2 linked regions of the Roseateles amylovorans genome follow. The protein of the gene in region 1 interacts with the protein of each later gene in a pairwise test. Links are inferred from orthologs where the notes say so. Each region holds a gene or a part of one and is shown on either strand. Other genes may lie near its edges.

Region 1 (12,124 bases):
CGGTCCGCTCGGCCGAGCAGCTTCCTCTGAATTCGCTGGATGCCGTGGCCCGTCTCAAGGACGGCCAATCGATGCTCAACGCCACGCCCACCGGGCTGCTGGTGGTGTACCTGGCCGGCTCGCGCAGCCAGCCGGTCACGCTGGAGCAGGCCCGTCCGGCGATCGAGCAATTCCTGCTGAACCAACGTCGCACCGATCTCCTGGCCAAGGACATCAAGGCCATGCGCGAGAACGCCAAGATCGAATACGTCGGCAAGTTCGCCGAGGCTGCGGCCTCCGCGCCCGCCGGCTCCGCCTCGGCGCCGGTCGCACCGATCGCGCCGGTCACCTCCCCCGATCCGGCTGCCAGCGGCAGCCTGGACAGCAATTCCTCCTCGAAGGGTTTGGGTAACAAATGAAGAGTTCGCGTCGCTTTCCGATCCTGGCCGCCATGCTCATGGCGGCCTGCCTGTCCCTGAACGCCTGGGCGCAGACGCCCGCGCCGGCCACCAGGTCGGCCGCACCGGCAGCGACCACCGCAGCGCCGACCGCGCCTGCGCCCGTGGGCGGCACCAGTGGCGCCACGGCGGAGTACCGCCTGGGGTCGGGCGACGCGATCCGCATCAGCGTCTTCCAGAATCCGGACCTGCTGCTGGAGACCCGGGTCTCTGAGAACGGCACCATCACCTTCCCGCTGCTGGGCACGGTCCGTGTCGGCGGCCTGGCGGTCAGCGAAGCGGAAGGCCGCATCGCCGAGGGCCTGCGCAAGGGCAACTTCGTCAAGCAGCCGCAGGTCACCATCGTGGTGCTGAAGGTCACCGGCAACCAGGCCAGCGTGCTGGGCCAGGTGAACCGTCCCGGCCGTTATCCGCTGGAAGTGGCGGACACCCGCCTGACCGATCTGCTGTCCACCGCCGGCGGCGTGACCGAATTCGGCGGCGAGCAACTGGTGCTGACCGGTACCCGCGACGGCAAACCTTACCGGCTGGAAGTCGACCTGCCGACGCTGTTCGCCGAGGGCGGCCGCGCACAGGATGTGATCGTGCAGAACGGCGACGTGCTGTGGATCGAGCGCTATCCCCGCTTCTACATCTACGGCGAAGTGCAGCGTCCCGGCCAGATGCGCCTGGAGCGTGGCATGACCCTGATGCAGGGCCTGGCCGCCGGCGGTGGTCTGACCCTGCGCGGCACCGACCGCGGCATCCGCATCAACCGCAAGGGCGCCGACGGCCAGGTGCAGGAGGTCAAGCCAGCGATGAATGAAGTGCTGCGCGACGGCGACGTGATCTTCGTGCGCGAGAGCCTGTTCTGAGTTTTTTGCCGGACCGTGAGGTCCGTCTGAGGAGTGCATGGTGACGCCCAGCAAGCTGATATCGATTCTTCGCGCCCGCTGGTCGCTGGTGGTCCTGGTGGTGGTGCTCACCACCCTCACGGCCCTTGGCGTGAGCCTGATGCTGCCAAAGAAATATGTTGCCACCGCCTCGGTGGTAATCGATGCCAAGCCCGATCCGATCTCGGCCCTGATCTATCCGGGTCTGTCGTCGCCGGCCTTCATGAACACCCAGGTGGATGTGATCGCCAGCGATCGCGTCGCCCTGCGCGTGGTGCGCGACCTGCGTCTGACCGAGGTGCCGGAGTTCCGGGAACAGTGGCAGAAGCAGACCGGCGGAGAAGGCACCATCGAGCAATGGCTGGTGGACTTCCTGCAAGGCAGCATGGACGTGAAGCCGTCCAAGGAAAGCAATGTGCTGACGGTGGCCTATCGGTCGCAGTCGCCGCAGTTCGCGGCCTCGATGGCCAACGCCTTCGTGCGGGCCTATGTGGCCACCACGCTGGACCTGCGGGTCGAGCCAGCGCGTCAGTACGCCGGCTATTTCGACCAGCAGGCCAAGGCGGCGCTGGAGAAGCTGGAAGCGGCCAAGGGCAAGCTGTCCGCGTTCGAGCGGGTGCACGGCATCGTCGCCAGCGACGAGCGTCTGGACGTCGAAAACAACCGCCTGGTGGAACTCTCGTCGCAGCTCGTGGCGCTGCAGGGCCTGTCGTCCGAATCCACCAGCCGCCAGGGCCAGGCCGCCCGCGGCGCCGATCAACTGCCCGATGTGCTGGCCAATCCGGTGGTGATGCAGATCAAGGCCGACCTCAGCCGCGCGGAGTCCAAGCTGCAGGAACTGAGCACCCGTTACGGCGACAACCATCCGCAGGTGATCGAGGCCAAGGCGTCGGTCGCGGATCAGCGCACCAAGCTGGCGACCGAAATGCGTCGGGTGACCGGCAGCGTGACGGTGACCAACAACATCAACCGCCAGCGCGAATCGGATGTCCGTGCGCAGTTGGAGATCCAGCGAGAGAAGGTGGCCAAGCTCAAGGCGGCCCGCGACGATGCCAGCAGCCTGATGCGCGAAGCGGAAAGCGCCCAGCGCGCCTACGAAAGCATCACGGCGCGGCTGACGCAGACCAACCTCGAGAGCCAGTCCACGCAGAGCAATGTGAATGTGCTGACTGAGGCCACCGCGCCGCTCAGGCCGGCGTCGCCAAAGATTGCGCTCAACACTGCACTGGCCTTCGTGGTCGGCCTGATCCTGGCGGTCGGCATTGCGCTGCTGCTTGAAATGCGTGACCGCAAGATCCGCGATGCCGATGACGTGATGGCCGTGGTCCAACTGCCGATGCTGGGCGTGCTGCCCGCGCCGAACCAACGCCATTCCAAGACGCTGCCTTCTGCAGAGCGTCGTCTGCTCGGCCGCAGTGCCACCAAGGGAGTTGCCTGATGTCCGACTTGAAGGAACCTCTCAACTACGCGCCGAGAAAATCCGTGGATGCAGAGACCAAGGCCAGCGGCGGTCTGTATGACCGTTCGATCGGCGCCATCATTGCCGAGACCCGCAACCTCACTGCCGACCAGGTCGAGCGGGTGCTGCAGTACCAGCGTGAGCGCGGCATCCGCTTCGGCGAGGCCGCCATCGCCCTCGGTTATGCGAATGCCGAGGATGTGCTGGAAGCCCTGTCCAAGCAGTTCCACTATCCGTATGCGCCCACCGAGCGGAAGAGCCGCAGCCCCGAGCTGGTGGCGCTGAACCAGCCGTTCTCCTCGCAGGCCGAAGTCTTCCGCGGCATCCGCAGCCAGATCATGATGCGGCTGTACCGCGAAGGCGAGCCGCGCCGTGCACTGGCCGTCATCAGCCCGGACACGCTGGACGGGAAGAGTTACTTCTCGGCCAATCTGGCGGTCACGCTGGCGCAACTGGGCGGGCGCACGCTGTTGGTGGATGCGGACCTGCGTCGTCCGCGCCAGCATGAGATCTTCGATGTGAAGAACCAGTCCGGGCTGTCGTCGATCCTGTCGGGTCGCAGCGAGCCGCGGGTCATTCAGCAGGTCGAGGGCATGAACAGCCTGTTCGTGCTGCCGGTCGGGGCGATTCCGCCCAACCCGGGTGAACTGCTGGAGCGTCCGGCCTTCGGCATGCTGATGCGCGAGCTGGCGGGCAAGTTCGATCATGTGATCGTGGACACCTCGGCCGGTCTGTACGGTGCGGATTCGGCCATCGTGGCGGCACGCTGCGGCGCGGCGCTGGTGCTGGCACGGCAGAACCAGTCCCGCGTGACCGCGTTGCAGGAACTCACCGCCAGCCTGGACGACGTCAGCACGACCTTGGTCGGCACGGTGATGAACCAATATTGATCAAAGGCCGCAGAGCCTCTCAGAACGCGCCCGCCGTGCGGGCGCGTTCGTGTCTTCAAGCCTGATCAGGGAATGCAGTGAAAGTCATGTCGCGCAATGTCTTCCTCGGCGCACCGGGGCGCCAGGGACCGGGATTTCCGGCGTTCTGGGCTGCCAACCGGTTCGCGCTGGCGATGCTCGTCCTCGGCCTGGCGGTGCTGTATGTGCCGACCATCATCGACTTCCTGCACGGACCCTGGCGGGGCGACCGCAATTCCCACGGGCCGATCGTGCTGGCCCTGTCCGCCTGGTATTTCTACTTCCAGACCCGCCGCATGGCCGGGCAGGGCGAGCACTTCGAGCCGCGCCCCGCGCCGCTGGTCGGCTGGGCGCTGATGCTGCTGGGCCTGGTGCTGTATGTGCTGGGCCGTTCGCAATCGATCGCGCTGTTCGAGCTCGGCTCGCTGCTGCCGGTGCTGCTGGGCCTGGCCTTGCTGCTGCTCGGACCGGCCATTGCCAAGCGCTACTGGTTTGCCTTCTTCCTGCTGCTGTTCGCCGTGCCGCTGCCGGCCTCGGTGGTGGATGTGATCACCCAGCCGATGAAGCTGGCCGCCTCCTGGGGCGCGGAGCATCTGATGTATGCGCTGGGCTATCCGGTGGCGCGCTCCGGCGTGATCCTGCAGATCGGCTCCTACCAACTGCTGGTGGCGGACGCCTGTGCGGGCCTGAACTCGCTGTTCACCCTGGAAGCGCTGGGCCTGCTCTACATGAATGTGGTGCGCCATGAATCGGTGTTCCGCAACATCACCCTGGCCGTGCTGATCGTGCCGATCTCGTTTTCGTCGAATGTGATCCGCATCCTGATCCTGGCGTTGTTGACCTATCACTTCGGTGACGACGTCGGCCAGGGCTTCATGCACGAGTTCTCCGGCATGGCGCTGTTCCTGACGGCGCTGATGTTGATCGTGCTCACCGACAGTCTCCTGCGGGGGCTGTCCATTCGCTGGCTGCGCTGGCGCGGCAAGGAGGTCGCATGAATCCGACATCCCCGAACCCGTCGACGGGTCCTTCCGAAGGTCGTTCCGCGCCTGCGAGCGCTCCTCGACTCCCGCGCCTGTCACGAAGCGTGGCGGTGACCGGTGTGGTGCTGATGGCTGCGGCCGCGGCCTGCGCCTGGATTGCGACGCCTCGCGTCCAGGCGGTGACCGGCGCGCCGAGCCTCGAGGCCACTGTGCCGAAGGCTTTCGGTGACTGGCGCGTGATCGCGGACTCGACCACCCAGGTCGATGTGTCGCAGGGCGTGGAGACGGCGCAGGAGCAGCCTTACGACCAGACGGTGATGCGCACCTATGCCAACAGCCAGGGCGATCAGGTCATGGTGGCGCTGGCCTGGGGCGAGCGTCAGCGCCAGGATGTGAAGGTGCACCGGCCGGAGGTCTGCTATCCGGCCCAGGGCTTTGCGATCCGCCGGCTGGAGGATGGCCGCCCGATCGCCACTTCGGCCCGCGCCCAAGCGGTGCCGACCACGCAGTTGCTGACCGAAGCCCGCGGGGGCGGTTATGAGGCGGTGCGGTACTGGATCCGCATCGGCACGCAGTACGGCGGCGATGGTCTGGCCGCGCGCTGGTACATCCTCAACGAAGGGCTGGCGGGCCGCATTCCCGATGGCGTGCTGGTGCGCGCGTCGCAGCATCTGGCCACGCCGGAAGCCCAAGGGCCGTCGCAGGCGCTGATGGAGGGCTTCCTGGCGGAACTGGTCGCGGCCTCACCCGCGGCGGCGCGGGCGATGTTGGTGCGCTGAGGAGAACCGGCGGTGCGGGGTTTTGACTGGATGGCGCGCGGTTGGCGCAGTTGGCGCGACGGCATGGATGGTGCGTCCATCTGGGCCGTGCTGGGTTTGAGTGTGGGGGCAGTGTTCATCGGTCTGGTGACGGTCATGGTTGGCGGCGCATCGGCGGGCCGTCCCGCCTTGCTGGCGGTGTTGCCGGTGCTGTTGCTCACCGCGTTTTTGTTCATCTACAGCCGAGAGTCCTTCCTGCTGGTCGTGATGTTGGTGCGTGCCGGAGCTAACCCGATCTTTGAGGAAACGCGGCTGGCGGCGGTCGGGGGGCTCGGAGGTCTGCTCAACGCGCTGGTCGTCCTGATCGCAGCGATGATCATTTCGCGCGATCCCAAGCGAATTCCGAAGGCGGCCTGGTGGGTATGGCTGCCGTTTTGCGTGATGCAGCTGATTGGGCTCGGCTATTCGCCGGAGCCTGTCCAGGCGGTGCGGCTGTACCTCGGCCAACTCTCGGTGGTGGCCCTTTTCCTGGTCAGCTTCTACCTGATCACCAATGAAGCAGATCTCAACAAGATGCTCAGGTTGGTCACCTGGTCCTCGGTGCCTGTCGCAGTTGTCACGCTCATTTACATCGCGCTAGGCAAGACTGCCGGTATCGTGGATGGGCTGGAGGATGCCGGTGCTCGCTACGGCGGCCCGTTTCCGCACGCCAACATTCTGGCCTTCTACCTTGTGCTTGCGCTTGGGGTGATCTTTTACCGCTGGAAGAGCGGGCAGATCGGCCAGGGCTTCGCCCGCACGACGGTCGTTGTGGCATATATGTTGTTGTTGGTCGGGCTGCTCTACACAACGAAAACACGGAGTGCCTGGATTTCGGTGCTGTTCATCTTCGTGGTGTACGGCATCGTGAGGGAGCGCCGCTATCTGGTCTACCTGGCGATCGGCGGGATCGCGGCGATGGCGGCTCTGCCCGAGTTGCGTGAGCGTGTCATGGGCCTGTCTGAGGGCAACCAGGTCGTCCAGTACGCGAAGCTGAATTCGTTCGCGTGGCGCAAGCTGCTCTGGGCCGATGCGCTGCATTGGATGTCGACATCGCGCTATATCACCGGATATGGCGCAGAGAGCTTCATGTTTCACTCGCCGACCTTCTTCTCGATGGCGGGTGGCCGCAATTGGGGCGCGCACAGCGCGGTGGTGCAGGTGTTCTTTGAGCTGGGTGTCTTCGGGGCATTGGCCTATGGATGGATCTATTTGTCCACGGTCCGGATGCTGAAGCGTTTGTGGCGTCCCTACGGCTTGCTCGGGTTGATCAGTACGGTGCTGCTGATCGGCAATTTCCTGGTTTCGTTGTCGGACAACATGTTGTCCTACCTCATCTACAACTGGTACTTCTGGTTCTGCATGGGCGCTGTCTGTGCCCTGGCGATGCGGCAGCCCAAGGCCGCTTCTGAATCGGTCCGGAGATACGACGCATGGGCGGTCACGCAACCCTTGACGAGAGTCCCGACTTCGGTAGCAGCCGGGGTCTCGACGCGTCCGGTGTGGCGCCGATGACAGCGGCGCTCGCGAGCCACGCCACCGAGCGGTCGCCGGTCCTGGATGGCGTGCGGGCCATGAGCATCCTGGCGGTGCTCTGGACGCACCTGTTTCCCTTTCGGCTGCTGGGCGTGCCCCTGAACGAATCCTTGGGCATGCTGGGCATGGCCCTGTTCTTCATCCTGTCGGGCTATCTCATCACCATCCAGTTGCTGAAGCGGCCGACCGTGCGCTCCTTCGTGGCCCGGCGGCTTCTGCGGGTGGTGCCGGCGGCTTGGTTGTGCCTGATGGTGGTGTGGATCTGGCAGCCGGTCGAATTGGAGACGGCGCTGGCCAACCTTTTCTTCTATGCCAACCTGCCTCCGCAGCGTCTGGTGGCCCCGGTCGACCACTTCTGGAGCCTGTGCCTTGAAGTGCAGTTCTACATGCTGTCGGCCGTGCTGCTGTGGCTTCGGCCGCGGGCGGTGTGGTGGCTGCTTCCTGCCTTGCTCGCCTTGATGTCCGTCCTGCGCGTGGCCCACCAGGTGACGGCATCCAGCATCACCTGGTTCCGTGCCGACGACCTGCTGGCTGGGGCCTGCCTGGCGCTGTTGATCCATTCCCGACACTGGGCCACGATGCGGGAGCGGCTCTCCCGCCCCGGCGTGATCCCTTTGACGCTCGGATTGCTGGTTGCCAGCTGCGTCCTGATTCATGAGTGGGTGAATCCGCTGTCGTATCTGCGACCGTATCTCGCGGCCGCATTCGTCGGTGCCCTGTTGTCCCAGCCGCAGCATCTCCTGTCGCGGCATCTGGGCGGCAGGCGGCTCGCCTACATCGCGTCGATTTCCTATGCACTTTACGTGTGGCACCTGCCCCTGGCGGCCACCTGGCTGGGAAGTGGCGACCTCTGGATCAAGTATCTCAAGCGCCCACTTCTGCTGCTGGTGGTCTTCGGCATCGCGCATGTCTCTACGTTCTACGTGGAGCAGCGCTTCAACGAGCTGGCCAAGCGTGTCGGGGCAGGGCGCGGCCAGCGGCTGAAGGAGGTTTGAAATGAAGCTGTCATCACTTCCCCGCCCTCGCCCTTGCGCAGGAGGCCGGCGAGGTCGCCCGCTGCTGTGCGCCCTTGCACTGGCGGCGTCGACCCTGCTGATCGCCATGCCGGCGCAGTCCCAGACGGCCCCGCCCGTGTGGGGCTCTTTCGAGACGCCGTTCGCGGCGCACTCGCCTTGGAACATGCGGCCGGTCACTCCGGTGCTGGGTACGGCGACGGTGCCGACGTCCCAGTACTACCCGACGCTCGCGGAGGGCACATGGTCAACCGGCGTGTTCCGTGCGCTCACGACGGATCCAGCAGTGACCGTCTACCCGCTCACCGGCGCGTCCGGCGTGTGGGACCCCGACATGGAGTCCAACCGGGCTTCGGTGACCATTCCAAGGTGGCCGGCCGGTGTGACGCCGTCCACCGGTTCGGACGGTCATGCCGACATCATTGATGCGGACATGGGCATCGTCCATTCGTTCTTCCGCCTCAAGCTGGACAACGGCGTGTGGCGTGCCGCGCAATATGCGTGGGCGCCGCTGCTGGGTCGAGGCTTTGGCGAGCCGGGTCATTACTACCAGGGAGCGCGTGCGGTCGGTGTGCCCGCGATTGGTGGCGTCATCAGGCGCCATGAGGTCGATGACGGTTTGCCGTATTACCGCCACGCACTCGCCATGTCCCTCACCTACAACGGATTGAGCGGTACGCCGAGCTACATCTTTCCGGCCACCTCGGCCGATGCCACCGCTGCGACGCAGAACACCGGTGCCATCCCGCAGGGCGCCCTGTTGATGTTGCCGGCGGATTACGACACGTCAACCATCCAGAACCTGAAGCTGCGCAAGGTCGCAGAGACGCTCAAGCGTTATGGCGGCTATGCAGTGGACCGCAATACGGGCACGCCATTCGTGATCTACGTCGAGAACGGCAGCAACTTCAAGCTGATGGGCGCCACCTGGGACAACGAGACGGCCAGCCAACTGGAACGCATGCGCGCTGCCTTGAGGCAGGTGGTGAGCGTGTCTGGCTGGTTGGACGGCAATGGGCAACCATTGATCCCCGAGCAGCGGCTGAATCTGTTGTCGATGCGCGGGCAATGGTATTTGCAACGCAGCTCGCCTTTGGGGATCTATGAGACGTGGAAGCAGGCGGTCGTGTTTCCGGCCACTGCCACCGATGTCGTGCAGGTGAATTACAGCGCTCGCACCATCAGCAATGTGATCTGGGCAGCGCCGGTCGCCGGCCAACCTTATCGCCTTACCTCCCGAAGTACCGGCGGGGGCCGGCTGAAGCTGGCCTTGTTTGATAACGCTGGGGTGAAGCTGTATGAAAGCCCCGAACTGGCCAACGAAGAGGTGGCCGATTTCAACTGGCCCGCTGGCCAGGCGCGCGTGGCGGTCTACGCCTACAGCGGGTCGACGGGCGTCCAGTCGACCGTCGGCGGCACCCTGATCAGCAACCAGCCTCTGACGGAGATGTCCGGAAAGATCTTGATGAAATGAGTGACAAGGACTGGCTCGCCGATCTAGACCGCTGCGGTGGCGGTCGCGCCTGGCGCCGGGAGCAATCCCTGTGGGCGCTCTGGGTCTATCGCTTCGGCCGTCGTGTCGATGCGATGCCTGAGGGCATGGGTCGGCGCTTGCGGACCAAGGTGTACTGGCTGATGTTCCGTTGGGCGGAAACGCTCACGGGCATCAGCCTGCCCAAGGACTGCCGGGTTGGGCCGGGCCTTCGCATCTGGCACTTCGGCGGCGTGTTCATCAATCCCGCGACCGTGATCGGTGCCGGCTGCACGCTGCGCCAAGGCGTGACCTTGGGCAATCGGGTGGAGGACGGCCCCTGCCCCGTGCTCGAAGATGGCGTGGAGTTGGGTGCGTATGCGCAGGTGCTTGGCGGCGTTCGTCTGGGACGCGGTTGCAAGGTCGGTGCGATGGCGGTGGTCTTGCAGGACGTTCCTCCTGGCGCGACGGCGGTGGGCAATCCGGCACGCATCCTGCATGCACAGCCTTTGCCCGCTGATGTGCCCGCCGATGTGCCCGCCACTGCGCGATCTGCGTCGGCACTGGCTGCAGCGAAGAACAGCACGGTTGAGACGGTGCCGCAAAGCCCGGTCTGATGGCCCAGAAAGAACATGACATGACGATGCAATGGGATCGACGTCGATGGTGCGGAGCAGGACTTGGGTTGGCTGCCGGACTCAGCGCGCCCTGGTTGCAGGCGGCGCAGGTCGACGGGCCGTCCGGTGCAGCCAGTCCAGCCGATGCAGGCGCCTCGGCGGGCACGGATGCGCGCAAGCTGAAGGCCGAGAAGTCGGACCGAACCGATGCCGGCCGCGAACGCTTCGGGACCGCCATGCGGCCTTTCTCTGCCCAATCGCCGTGGAATTCCAGGCCGCTGGATCCCGTGCTGGGCACCGACGAGATTCCCCGCGACTCTTACTTTCCCACGCTGGAGTCGGGTACGTGGTCCACCGGTGTGTTCGTCGCACGACCCACAGACCGGCCTCAGCGTGTCGTCGGTCTGGTTGGCGAGAAGGGCATCTGGGACCCTGATGCCGAGGAGTTCCAGTCCGAGGTCATCGTGCCGCATTGGCCGTCCGACGTGCTGCCGGCGGCCGGTGCCGACGGCCATGCGGACATCGTCGACGAGGCCGCCGGGTTGATCCATTCGTTCTACAAGCTGAAATTGATCGATGGTGAGTGGCGCTCCCGCCAGTACGCCTGGACGCGTCTGGATGGCAGTGGCTGGGGTGATCCCGCCCACTATTTCCAGGGGGCCCGTGCCGCTGCGGTTCCCACCATGGGCGGCCTGTTGCGCAGCCACGAGCTGGAGGACGACAGTGGACCCATCCGTCATGCACTGGCGATTTCGCTGACCTTCAGCGGCCTCAGTGCGAATCCGTCCTACGTGTTTCCGGCCACCTCGTCGGACAGTGGTGCCGACAAGAACAAGGGCAAGATTCCTGAAGGCGCTCTCCTCATGTTGCCGCCTGATTTTGAGACCGCGAGCTTCAGCGATCCGCGGCTGCGTCGGATTGCGGAGGCGCTCAAGCGCTATGGCGGCTATGTGGTCGACCGCAACGTCGGCACGCCGTTCGTGATCTATGCCGAGATCGGCAGCAAGGCCCGGCTCCACCCCGCGGGTCGTTGGGATACGAAGGTAGCGGGCGAGTTGGACCGCGTGCGCGCGGCCCTTCGCCCGGTGGTGTCGGTCAAGGGTTGGCTCGATGGACACGGACAGCCGGTCGAACGGCAGCGTCCGATGAACCTGCTGTCGATGCGTGGCCGTTGGCGATCCGAACGAGGGGAGATCCAGGGACGCTTCGAGACCTGGCGGCAGGCCGTGGTGTTTGACGCCGCCAAGCGCGACAGCGTGCTGGTGGCGAATTCTCCGCGCTTGCTCAGCGCGGTGACTTGGGCCAAGCCCAAGCCGGGACAGCGATGCCGATTGACCGCTCGAACCAGCGCGGACACGCGAATGCGACTGGACCTGCGAGGCAGCGATGGCGTGCGCGTGGCTTGGGGAAGTGCGCCACTGGCCAATGGTCAGAGCGCCGAGTTCGAGTGGCCTGAAGGTGTCACGGCCGCAAGGGTGGCTGTCCATGCGCTCTCGGCCGGCCGGGGATGGGCGAGTGGCGATCTGCGGGTGATCGAGGGATGAGCGTGCTGCAAAGAGTGTCCACGGACAGCGCCGCTGGCGTTGGGACCGAGCGTGGACAGGGACAAGGACAAGGAAAGATTACAAGGAACGATGTGAAGGTCGCCTATCTCGTCAATCATTACCCGAAGGTGAGTCATACCTTCATTCGTCGCGAGATTCTGGCGCTGGAGAAGCAGGGCCTCGATGTGATGCGTTTGGCGGTACGAGGCTGGGACGACGCCGCGCCGGATCCTCAGGATCAGTCGGAGAAGGCTCGAACTCGCTATCTGCTGCAGGGCGGCCCCGTTGAACTCGGCCGCGCCATGCTCGGCGAGGCAGTGCGCGCGCCGGGCAAGTTCTTCGGCGCGCTGAAGCTCGCCTTGGGCATGGGCCGCCGGTCCGACCGCCCGTGGCCGCTGCACCTGGTCTACCTTGCCGAAGCCTGCGTGGCCCTGCGCCTGCTGCGCGAGGGCGGCGCGACCCACCTGCATGCGCACTTCGGCACCAA
Region 2 (9,663 bases), 510 kb from region 1 along the record:
GGGTAAATCGCCGGATCTGTTTGAACTGAAGAGCGCCTCGCTGAGCCTGCTCGCCTTGGTGCTGAAGTCGTCCGACGTTCACGCCTTGACGCAGGCGCTGGACAGCCGTCTCGGCGAGACGCCGGACGCCTTCCACCATGACCCGCTGTTGTTGGACCTGAGCCAGCTGCCGAACGAACCTGTCGGCGATGACAAGCCGCCGTCGATTCCTGCGGTGGGTGACGATGGGCAACTCAGCCTGCATCCCGAGCCCGAGCCCGAGCCCGCGCCGGAGCCCGAGCGCCAACCGGAATCGGTCAGCAGCCCGACCAGCGATGCGGCGCGCATCGACCTGGCGGTGCTGCTGCCGCTGCTGCGCCGGTATCGGCTTCAGCCTGTCGGCGTGATGGGGGCGAATGCGGCCGAGCTGGCGCAGGCCACCGAACTCGGGCTGGCCGAAGCGCCGGACCTGGGCCAGCCCGCAGTGCGTGCCGAGCCGCGTGTCAAAACCGTGGTGCAGCAGGTCATCAAGGAAGTGGTGGTGGAGCGTCAGGTGGAGGTTGCGGTGCCGACAGAGTCGCGCACGGTCTTCGTCGACAAGCCGCTGCGATCCGGGCAACAGGTCTATGCCAAGGGCGCCGATCTGGTGGTGCTAGCGCTGGTCAGCCATGGGGCGGAAGTCATTGCCGACGGCAACATCCATGTCTATGCGCCCTTGCGTGGCAAGGCAATTGCCGGAGCACGCGGCAACACCAACGCCCGCATCTTCGCCACGAGCCTGGAAGCCGAACTGATCGCCATCGCCGGGATCTACCGCACCACTGAAAACCCGCTGCCCGAGGCGGTGCTGGGCAAGCCCGCGCAGGTGCGGCTGGACGGTGAAAAGCTGCTGATGGAGCCGCTGGGCACCTGAGCGGCAGGCGGTGATCGTCGACCGGCATCTGGCCAGCGCGAACGGCCCCAACGAATTTGATTGAGCTGCAACGACAGCGACCGAAACACTGAAAGGACCTCGACCCATGACCAAGATCGTTGTGGTGACTTCCGGCAAAGGTGGTGTGGGCAAGACCACCACCAGTGCCAGTTTTGCCACCGGACTGGCGATGCGCGGCTACAAGACGGCCGTGATCGATTTCGACGTCGGCTTGCGCAACCTCGACCTGATCATGGGTTGCGAGCGTCGTGTCGTGTATGACCTGATCAACGTCATCAACGACGAGGTCAAACTGGGCCAGGCGCTGATCAAGGACAAGCAGCTCGACAAGCTCTTCATCCTGGCGGCCTCGCAAACCCGGGACAAGGATGCGCTCAAGCAAGAGGGCGTGGAGCGTGTGCTGGAAGAGCTCAAGGCGATGGAGTTCGACTACATCGTCTGCGACTCGCCGGCCGGCATCGAAACCGGCGCCTTGATGGCCATGCACTATGCGGATGAGGCGCTGGTGGTCACCAACCCCGAGGTGTCCTCGGTGCGCGATTCCGATCGCATCCTGGGCATGCTCAACAGCAAGACCAAGCGCGCGATCGAAGGCAAGGAGCCGGTCAAGGAGCATCTGCTCATCACCCGCTACAACCCCAACCGGGTCGAAGGCGGCCAGATGCTCTCTCTGGAGGACATCCACGAGATTTTGCGCACGCCGCTCATCGGCGTTGTCCCTGAAAGCGAGATCGTGCTGCAGGCCTCCAACCAGGGCCTGCCGGCGATCCACATGAAGGGCTCCGACGTGGCCGAGGCTTATGCTGATGTCGTGGCGCGTTTCCTGGGCGAAGACAAGCCGATGCGATTCATCGAGGCGGTCAAGCCGGGCTTCTTCAAGCGTCTGTTCAGTCGCTGACCTTCACCGGGAGAGACCATGGGATTCATGTCCTTCTTCCTGGGCGAAAAGAAAAGCACCGCCAGCGTTGCCAAGGAGCGCCTGCAGCTGATCCTCGCCCACGAACGCAACGGTCGCGGCGCCAGCCCCGACTACCTGCCGCAACTGCAGCGTGAGCTGCTGGCGGTCATTTCCAAGTACGTCGCCATCAATCCGGACGACATCAAGGTGCACATGGAACGTCAGGACGACCTCGAAGTGCTCGAGGTCAAGATCGAACTGCCGGAGGGGCGCAAGCCCTGACCCCGGCAAGGTCCCTTGGCCACGGACTTCTCTCCGTCCACTGACCACTGACCACTGAACACTGACCACTGACCTCCACCGATCGGCCTGCGCATTTCAGCGCGCGGGTCGATGCAGTGGGATTCTTTGACGTGATCGGTGGTTCGAGAGCCGGAGAGACCGTCGGCCACGAGGGCGAATGCGGAGCGTCTGAGCCAGCGTGGTCGACGGTCTCTGCGGCTGCGCTCGTTGGGGGTCTTTCGCAAGGGAACAGAGACCGCCGACCTGCTCAGTTCAGTGCGTTGGGCCGCGAGGGCATGGGGCCTTGGCAGGGCCAAAACCCCAAGCCCTCCCGTCCTCGAACCACCCAGGACTGAGACGATTTGGGACCGAGGCATCGCGTCGGTGGGTGGCGTGGGCCTGCCTGTCGAAGGGCGCCGTGCGCTTGGGGCAAACCTCGGTGATCCGCTGAGCCGGAGAGACCGTCGGCCACGAGGGCGAATGCGGAGCGTCTGAGCCAGCGTGGTCGACGGTCTCTGCGGCTGCGCTCGTTGGGGGTCTTTCGCAAGGGAACAGAGACCGCCGACCTGCTCAGTTCAGTGCGTTGGGCCGCGAGGGCATGGGGCCTTGGCAGGGCCAAAACCCCAAGCCCTCCCGTCCTCGAACCACCCAGGACTGAGACGATTTGGGACCGAGGCATCGCGTCGGTGGGTGGCGTGGGCCTGCCTGTCGAAGGGCGCCGTGCGCTTGGGGCAAACCTCGGTGATCCGCTGAGCCGGAGAGACCGTCGGCCACGAGGGCGAATGCGGAGCGTCTGAGCCAGCGTGGTCGACGGTCTCTGCGGCTGCGCTCGTTGGGGGTCTTTCGCAAGGGAACAGAGACCGCCGACCTGCTCAGTTCAGTGCGTTGGGCCGCGAGGGCATGGGGCCTTGGCAGGGCCAAAACCCCAAGCCCTCCCGTCCTCGAACCACCCAGGACTGAGACGATTTGGGACCGAGGCATCGCGTCGGTGGGTGGCGTGGGCCTGCCTGTCGAAGGGCGCCGTGCGCTTGGGGCAAACCTCGGTGATCCGCTGAGCCGGAGAGACCGTCGGCCACGAGGGCGAATGCGGAGCGTCTGAGCCAGCGTGGTCGACGGTCTCTGCGGCTGCGCTCGTTGGGGGTCTTTCGCAAGGGAACAGAGACCGCCGACCTGCTCAGTTCAGTGCGTTGGGCCGCGAGGGCATGGGGCCTTGGCAGGGCCAAAACCCCAAGCCCTCCCGTCCTCGAACCACAGAGGACTGAGACGATTTGGGACCGAGGCATCGCGTCGGTGGGTGGCGTGGGCCTGTCTGTCGAAGGGCGCCGTGCGCTTGGGGCAAACCTCGGTGATCCGCCGAGCCGGAGAGACCGTCGGCCACGAGGGCGAATGCGAAGCGTCTGAGCCAGCGTGGCCGACGGTCTCTCCGGCTGCGCTCGTTGGGGGTCTTTCGCAAGGGAATGGAGACCGCCGACCTGCTCGGTCCGGCGCGTTGGGCCGCGAGGGCATGGGGAATTGGCAGGGCCAAAACCCCAAGCCCTCCCGTCACTCGAACCACCGAGGACTGATCGAGATCGGCACCGAGGACATCGTCCCAGCAGCTCAATCTCGAGCGAGTAGCCCGAGGAGACCAACACCGAGCGCCTCGCCCGAGCGCCACGGCCGAACAGGTTGGCTGTCGCGAGCGCTCGGTGCGAGGCCGGGCGGTGCTGTGAGGTGCTTACCGCAGCTTGAAGCTGGCGACCGCGTCGACGAGCTGCGCCGACTGATCCCGGAGGCTTTCTGCGGCGGCGGCGGATTCCTCGACCAGCGCGGCATTCTGCTGGGTCATCTGGTCCAGCTGATGCACCGCCTGGCCAATCTCGCCCAGGGTCAGCGACTGGGCCGCACTGGAGGAGGAGATCTCCCCAATGATGCGCGTCACGCGCTGCACGCTTTCCACCACCTCACGCATCGTCGCGCCGGTGTCTCCCACCAGCCGACTGCCGCCATCCACACGCTCCACCGAGGCAGAGATCAGCGACTTGATTTCCTTGGCCGCCTCCGCGCTGCGTTGCGCCAGCGAGCGCACTTCGCTCGCCACCACCGCAAAGCCGCGGCCTTGCTCGCCCGCGCGGGCCGCTTCCACCGCCGCGTTCAGCGCCAGGATGTTGGTCTGGAAGGCGATGCCGTCAATCACGCCGATGATGTCGGAGATCTTGTTGGACGACTGCTGGATGTCGTTCATCGTGCTGATGACCTGCTCCACCATCGCACCGCCGCGACCCGCCACCTCCGACGCGGTCTGCGCCAGGGTGTCGGCCTCTCGCGCCGCCTCGGCGTTCAGCTTCACGCCTTCGCTCAGTTGGGCCATGGCGGCGCCGGTTTCTTCCAGGCTGCTGGCCGCCTGCTCGGTGCGGTTGGAGAGATCGGCATTGCCCGTGGCAATTTCACTGGAGGCATTGCGCACCTGATCGGCCGCGCTGCGCACGCCGGAGATGGTGGTCGCCAGACGGGCCTGCATCTCCAGCAGCGAACGATTGAGCGCAGCCACTTCGTCCTGGCCTTCGGCGTTGCCGCTGCGGCTCAGGTCGCCGTCGGCGATGGCCTGGCTCAGCGTCTGGGCCTGCTCCAGCGGCTCGGTGACGGAACGAGTGATCACCAGCGCAATGCCCACGCCCAGCAGGATGGCCACGGCCATCAGCGACATCACCAGCACCCGCGTGCTCTGCGCCTCCGCTTGCGCCTCCACGCGCGCCGCCTGGAGCAGGTCGCGGGTGTGGTCGGCGAAGCGCTCGATGCTTTCCAGATACGCATTCATCGCCGGGATCAGTTCCGTGGCGGCACGGGCCTTGATGTCCTCGCCACCCGCCTTGACCTTCACCAGCGCGTCTCGCGCGTCCTGGTACTTCTTGCGCGCTTCACCGATCTGGTCGATGAGCTTGGCGCCTTCGGCTTCCTTGACGTTTTCGTCGAGCTCCTTCTGGATCTTGTCGATCCGGGCGGAGAGCTCCTTGGAGCGCGCGGTGAAGGCCTTCACGAAGGCCTCGTCGTCCATCACCAGCGCCACGATGCGGCGCTGGATGTTGCCCTCGGTCAGCCCCGCCCATTGACGGGAGATCTCCAGCACATGCATGTCGACTTCCACCAGGCGCTCGATGCGCTGATGCAGCATCGACACCCGCAGGATGCCCACGGTCGAGGCCACGGCCATCAGCACGATCACCAGGGCGAATCCGGCCAGCACGCGACTGCGCAGTCGCCATTGGTTGAGCTTCATCATCTCCACATCCTTTTTTTCCCGATTGGTTTGCTTGTTTTCTTGGCTTCTTGCCGGCGGGTGCGCCAGCGATTTCAGCAAACCGACATGCTGCATCCTCAGGGTTGCTCCTGATGCATCGAAAAGAGGGGCCTTTGTGAATTGCGACGCGAACCCAGCCCGCTGTCACGCCGTCGTCACCGGACCTGGGCGATTTCGACGGGGGCGAGGGCGATTGGCATCGCGCGAACCGCGGTGACGGATGGTGGTTCCAGTGGGCCTGATTTCGACCGGACCACGCGCAAGAGGCCAGGTCTGGCGGCAACATGCCGAGCTCATGCCGAGGTGATGCCGAGGTTCAGGTCGACCCGGGCGGGCGCGGCGCCACGATCACCGGTGGGGCCGGCGGGGGCGGCAGGTCGAACAGGTTGATGGCGGCCGGCGCTTCCAGCACCAGGTCGGACCGCGCGCAGGCCACGCACGGCAGGATCCAGCCCTCCGCCTTCTCCTCGCGCGACAGACCCGGCCATTCGATGCGGTAATCGATCGTTCCCGCCGCCAGCTTGGCGATGCAGGCCCGGCAGGTGCCGTTGCGGCAGGAGTGGGGCAGCCGCAGGCCCATGTCCAGCGCCGCCAGCAGCAGTGTCTGGTCGGGCGGCGCCTCAAAGCGCCAGCCTTGGGGTCGGAGTTCGACGCTGAAGGACGCTGCGTCAGGCAGGGTCTGGCTGTCCGCGCTGCCTTCGCGTGCGTCGGTGGGGGACTGGCCTGCGACGGTGTCGATGGACGTGGGGTCGTTCATCCCGCCATCATGCCTGCGCGCCATCTGCCGAGACATCGATGCACCGACACGCCAATGCGTCGAGGTGTGCAGAGGTGCAAATGTGGCGACCTGGTGATCCGGCGATGTCGATCAGTCGATATGCCGGTGCGCCGGTGCGCCGGTGCGCCGATACGCGTCCGAGGCGATCATCGACAATCCCCGCCATGAGCATGAAGTATCTGCAGGGCTATCCGGTGGCGCTGGTGGCGCAGGCCCGCACCCTGATGGACAGTGGCGAGCTGGCGCCGATGCTGGCCCGCAAGTATCCGGATCCGCATGAGATCCGCAGCGACAAGGCCCTGTTCGACTACACCCAGGCCCTCAAGCAGCGCTTCATGCGCAATGCCGATCCGCTGGCACGCGTGTGCTATGACGCCAAGCTGAAGGTGATCCAGCATGCCCTGGGCACCCACACCCGCGCCTACACGGTGCAGGGCAGCCGGCTCAAGGCGCGGCGCGAGATCCGGGTGGCCACCTTGTTCCGCGAGGCGCCTGCCGAGTTCCTGAAGATGATCGTGGTGCACGAGCTGGCCCACATCAAGCAGCCCGATCACGACAAGGCCTTCTATCAGCTCTGCCATCACATGGCGCCAGACTACGCCCAACTGGAGTTCGATCTGCGCCTGTGGCTGTGCTGCCAAGATGCCGCAGCCGGCGAGGCGTCCGCGCTCAAGCCGGCACATCCACCGGCGGACACAGCCGCTTGAGCACCGGCACCCACAGCTCCTGAGGCGCCGGCTTCGGCATCACCGCCAGCCGGTCGTCACTGGGCCAGTTGCTGCGCGCATGGGCCGTGCAGAGCAGGGTGCGCATCCGCGGCCACCGCGCACGCAGCAGCCCCAGCCATTGCGGCGACGGTAGCGCCTCCGGCGAACTCACCAGCAGCAGGCCCAGTCCCTCATCGGACGCGGCCTGCAGTTGGTCGACCACCTCATCAGCCTGCTCGGCCGCGCTCGCCTCGAAGCCGCACTGGAGCAGTCGCTCCAGCAAGACGTCCCGCACCCCGGGTGTCTCATCCCAGACCACCGCGGCCCAGCCTTCCCCCAGGGATTCCAGCCCCTGCGTCGTGAGCCTGGGCCACTGGACCTGGGGTTCTTCGGCCGCCACCAGTGGCAGCGCCACCGTGAAGCAGGCCCCGCGCCCGGGGGCGCTGGAGGCGCTCAGATCGCCGCCCATCGCCCGCACCGTCTGCTGCGCGATGCTCAATCCCAGACCCAGCCCGGGCACGCCGTGGGCGGCGCGTCCGCGCATGAAGGGCTCGAACACCCGCGCCAGTTCTTCGGCCGTCATGCCCGGGCCGTGGTCGATGACCGACAGTGTCAGTCCGTCCGGCGTCGCGCGGGCCCGCACCGCAATCTCGCCGGCACGGCTGTATTTCGCGGCGTTGGACAGCAGGTTCAGCATCACCTGTCGCAGGCGCCGCGCATCCACCTCCACCACCGGTGGCAGGTTCGGATCCATCTGGAGGTTCAGGCGGTTGGTGCTGGCCAGCATCAGCGACTGCGATTGCAGCGCCAGCTCATGCAGCAAGCCGTAGAGATAGACCGGCGCGGTGACGATCTCGGTGTCCGCTTCGGCATTCGGGCTGCGTGCAAAGCGCTGCAACTCGTCGATGGTGTCCAGCAGCATCAGGCCGCCGTGCTCGATCGCCTGCCGGTGCGATTCGAAATCCCGGCCCGGGCGCAGGCGACGAGTCAGCTGCACCATCGAGGCCAGGGGCGCACGCAGATCGTGGCCCATGTGGCCGAGCAGCCGGCCCTTGGCCGCATCGCTGGCCTGCGCATGGGCGCTGGCCCGCGCCAGCTCGGCGGTGCGTTCGGCCACGGCGGCCTCGAGGGCTTCGGCGTGCCGGCGGCGTTCCTGCATCAGCAGACGCAACATGGCCACGATCACCGCCAGCGCGCCGGCCGTGCCAACCACTGAAGGCGCCAGGTCCACCCACGACGCATGCGGCAAAAAGCCCAACAGGCTGGCATAACGCGGCGCCATCCCCAGCATCACGCCCACCAGCGCGCACAGCCAGACCCCGGCCACCGGATCGCGCCGTCGTGCAGCCCGGATGCTGGCCGCCAGCCCCAAAAGGCTCAATCCCAGATTCACCGGACCGGCCAGGCGTGTGCCCAGCTGGTAATCCCCCCAGATGCAGACCGCCACCGCCACCAGGCCCAAGGCGATCACGACCTGGATCGCCCGGTACACGCGCGGCTGCGTCTGCGCCAGTCGCAGCACGGCGGACAGCGCCATGATCTGGAACATCGTGGTGAGCGCACCCGTCGTGCCCAAGGCGCGCTGGGCCCAATCGGTGCCGTCAGGCCAGAACCGCGCGAAGGCGGTGCCCCGCATCGTCATTTCATAGACCATCGCGCCGAAGAGGAACGCGGCGATCCAGCCATAGCCGCGGTCCCGCAGCGACACCGCCAGCCCCGCCGCCAGCAGCGCCAGCGTCAAGCCCGCCGCGGAGAGCATCCCATCCCGCATCACCCGCCACTGCTGCTCGTCGACAAGGGCTTCGGACACCCACAAACTGGGCGAGACCGCCAGCGAGCTGCGGCTGGCCACCCGCAGCCAGAGCTCCCGGGTCTCGCCGGTCTCCAAGGTCATCGCAAATGCGCTCTCGCGCAGAGGCAGTGGGCGGTCGGTAAAGGGCAGGTCGGTGCCGGCCTGCGAGATCCGCCACGCCTCCGCGCCGCCACCCGGCCACAGGCGCCGCTGGTAGAGCGTGACCGATTCGATCCGCGCCGGATCCAGCATCAGCACATGGCGCTGCGGCGTGTCGCGGGTTTCATGCAGCGTCCAGCGCAGCCAGTAGGCATCGCGGGTGTAGCCCGGCGTCAGTCGCGCGCGCGCCAGGGGCTCCCAAGCGCTGTCGGGGATCTGGGGAGGCAACGGCGCCGCATGCGGGCCGATGGCTGCGGCACCAGCGCCGCGTTCAATCCACATCTGCCCCGTGGTGGCCAGATCCAGCCGATCAGGCAGGTTCTCCCGCAGCTGGATCATGGCCGTCGACGGCGGCGCATGGGGCTGAGGGGACCGTTGCGTGGACAGATAGGTGGCGGCCGCCGCCGCAGAGGCTGACGCGGCGGACGCCGCCGCAATGGCTGCCGGCGGCGCATCGATGAACTGCGCCGATGCCGTGGGCGACGTCAGCATCGCGACGATCAGCAGCACCCACAGCAGGACGGCGTGCCATCGTGCATCGCCAGAGATGCGATCGAACCGGCCCGGCGCGGACCGCCGGTGCCTCCCGCAAGCCGACCCGCGAGCCGACAACGAGGCGCCCTCGGCGCACACCGCGCCCATGGCGCCCATGGCGCCCATGGTGTTCACGCGGCCTCGTTGCCGCGACGGCCCGCGCGCAACGCTTGCCGATACGCCTGCGGACTGATGCCGTGACGCTCGCGGAAGGCGGTGGCGAAATTGCCGGGATTGGAAAAGCCGACATGCGCGGCCACGTCCTGCACGCTCATGTCGGTCTCGGCCAGCAGCCGCTGGCCGGTGCGCACCCGCTCCTCACT

Evidence for each region.
Region 2: the proteins of N4261_RS06060 (region 1) and minD interact in binary tests that used the Bacillus subtilis proteins (3 or more experiments, as listed by UniProt). The link is inferred for Roseateles amylovorans from one-to-one orthologs.

What each region holds. Positions count from the first base shown.
Region 1 is NZ_CP104562.2:1,402,460-1,414,583, forward strand. What follows is about bases 1,703-4,702. They hold N4261_RS06060 (polysaccharide biosynthesis tyrosine autokinase), read left to right. Parts: upstream 1,703-2,746; coding sequence 2,747-3,658; downstream 3,659-4,702. Other genes in these bases: epsF (chain length determinant protein EpsF), read left to right, coding at 1,703-2,747; xrtB (exosortase B), read left to right, coding at 3,745-4,674; N4261_RS06070 (exosortase C-terminal domain/associated protein EpsI), read left to right, coding at 4,671-4,702. In the rest of the region: N4261_RS06045 (EpsD family peptidyl-prolyl cis-trans isomerase), read left to right, coding at 1-398; polysaccharide export protein EpsE, read left to right, coding at 395-1,291; more of epsF, read left to right, coding at 1,329-1,702; more of N4261_RS06070, read left to right, coding at 4,703-5,438; N4261_RS06075 (O-antigen ligase family protein), read left to right, coding at 5,451-6,971; N4261_RS06080 (acyltransferase family protein), read left to right, coding at 6,968-7,987; N4261_RS06085 (Atrophin-1 multi-domain protein), read left to right, coding at 7,989-9,479; N4261_RS06090 (serine acetyltransferase), read left to right, coding at 9,476-10,093; N4261_RS06095 (Atrophin-1 multi-domain protein), read left to right, coding at 10,162-11,637; N4261_RS06100 (glycosyltransferase), read left to right, coding at 11,730-12,124. UniProt on the Bacillus subtilis protein: May be involved in the regulation of capsular polysaccharide biosynthesis. Autophosphorylates in vitro. Phosphorylates and activates in vitro two UDP-glucose dehydrogenases, YwqF and TuaD, as well as the DNA-binding proteins Ssb and SsbB.
Region 2 is NZ_CP104562.2:1,913,137-1,922,799, forward strand. What follows is about bases 160-2,904. They hold minD (septum site-determining protein MinD), read left to right. Parts: upstream 160-998; coding sequence 999-1,811; downstream 1,812-2,904. Other genes in these bases: minC (septum site-determining protein MinC), read left to right, coding at 160-892; minE (cell division topological specificity factor MinE), read left to right, coding at 1,830-2,093. Outside these bases: more of minC, read left to right, coding at 1-159; N4261_RS26040 (methyl-accepting chemotaxis protein), read right to left, coding at 3,811-5,352; N4261_RS08235 (2Fe-2S iron-sulfur cluster-binding protein), read right to left, coding at 5,687-6,046; N4261_RS08240 (M48 metallopeptidase family protein), read left to right, coding at 6,319-6,855; N4261_RS08245 (hybrid sensor histidine kinase/response regulator), read right to left, coding at 6,818-9,466; N4261_RS08250 (response regulator transcription factor), read right to left, coding at 9,472-9,663. UniProt on the Bacillus subtilis protein: ATPase required for the correct placement of the division site. Cell division inhibitors MinC and MinD act in concert to form an inhibitor capable of blocking formation of the polar Z ring septums.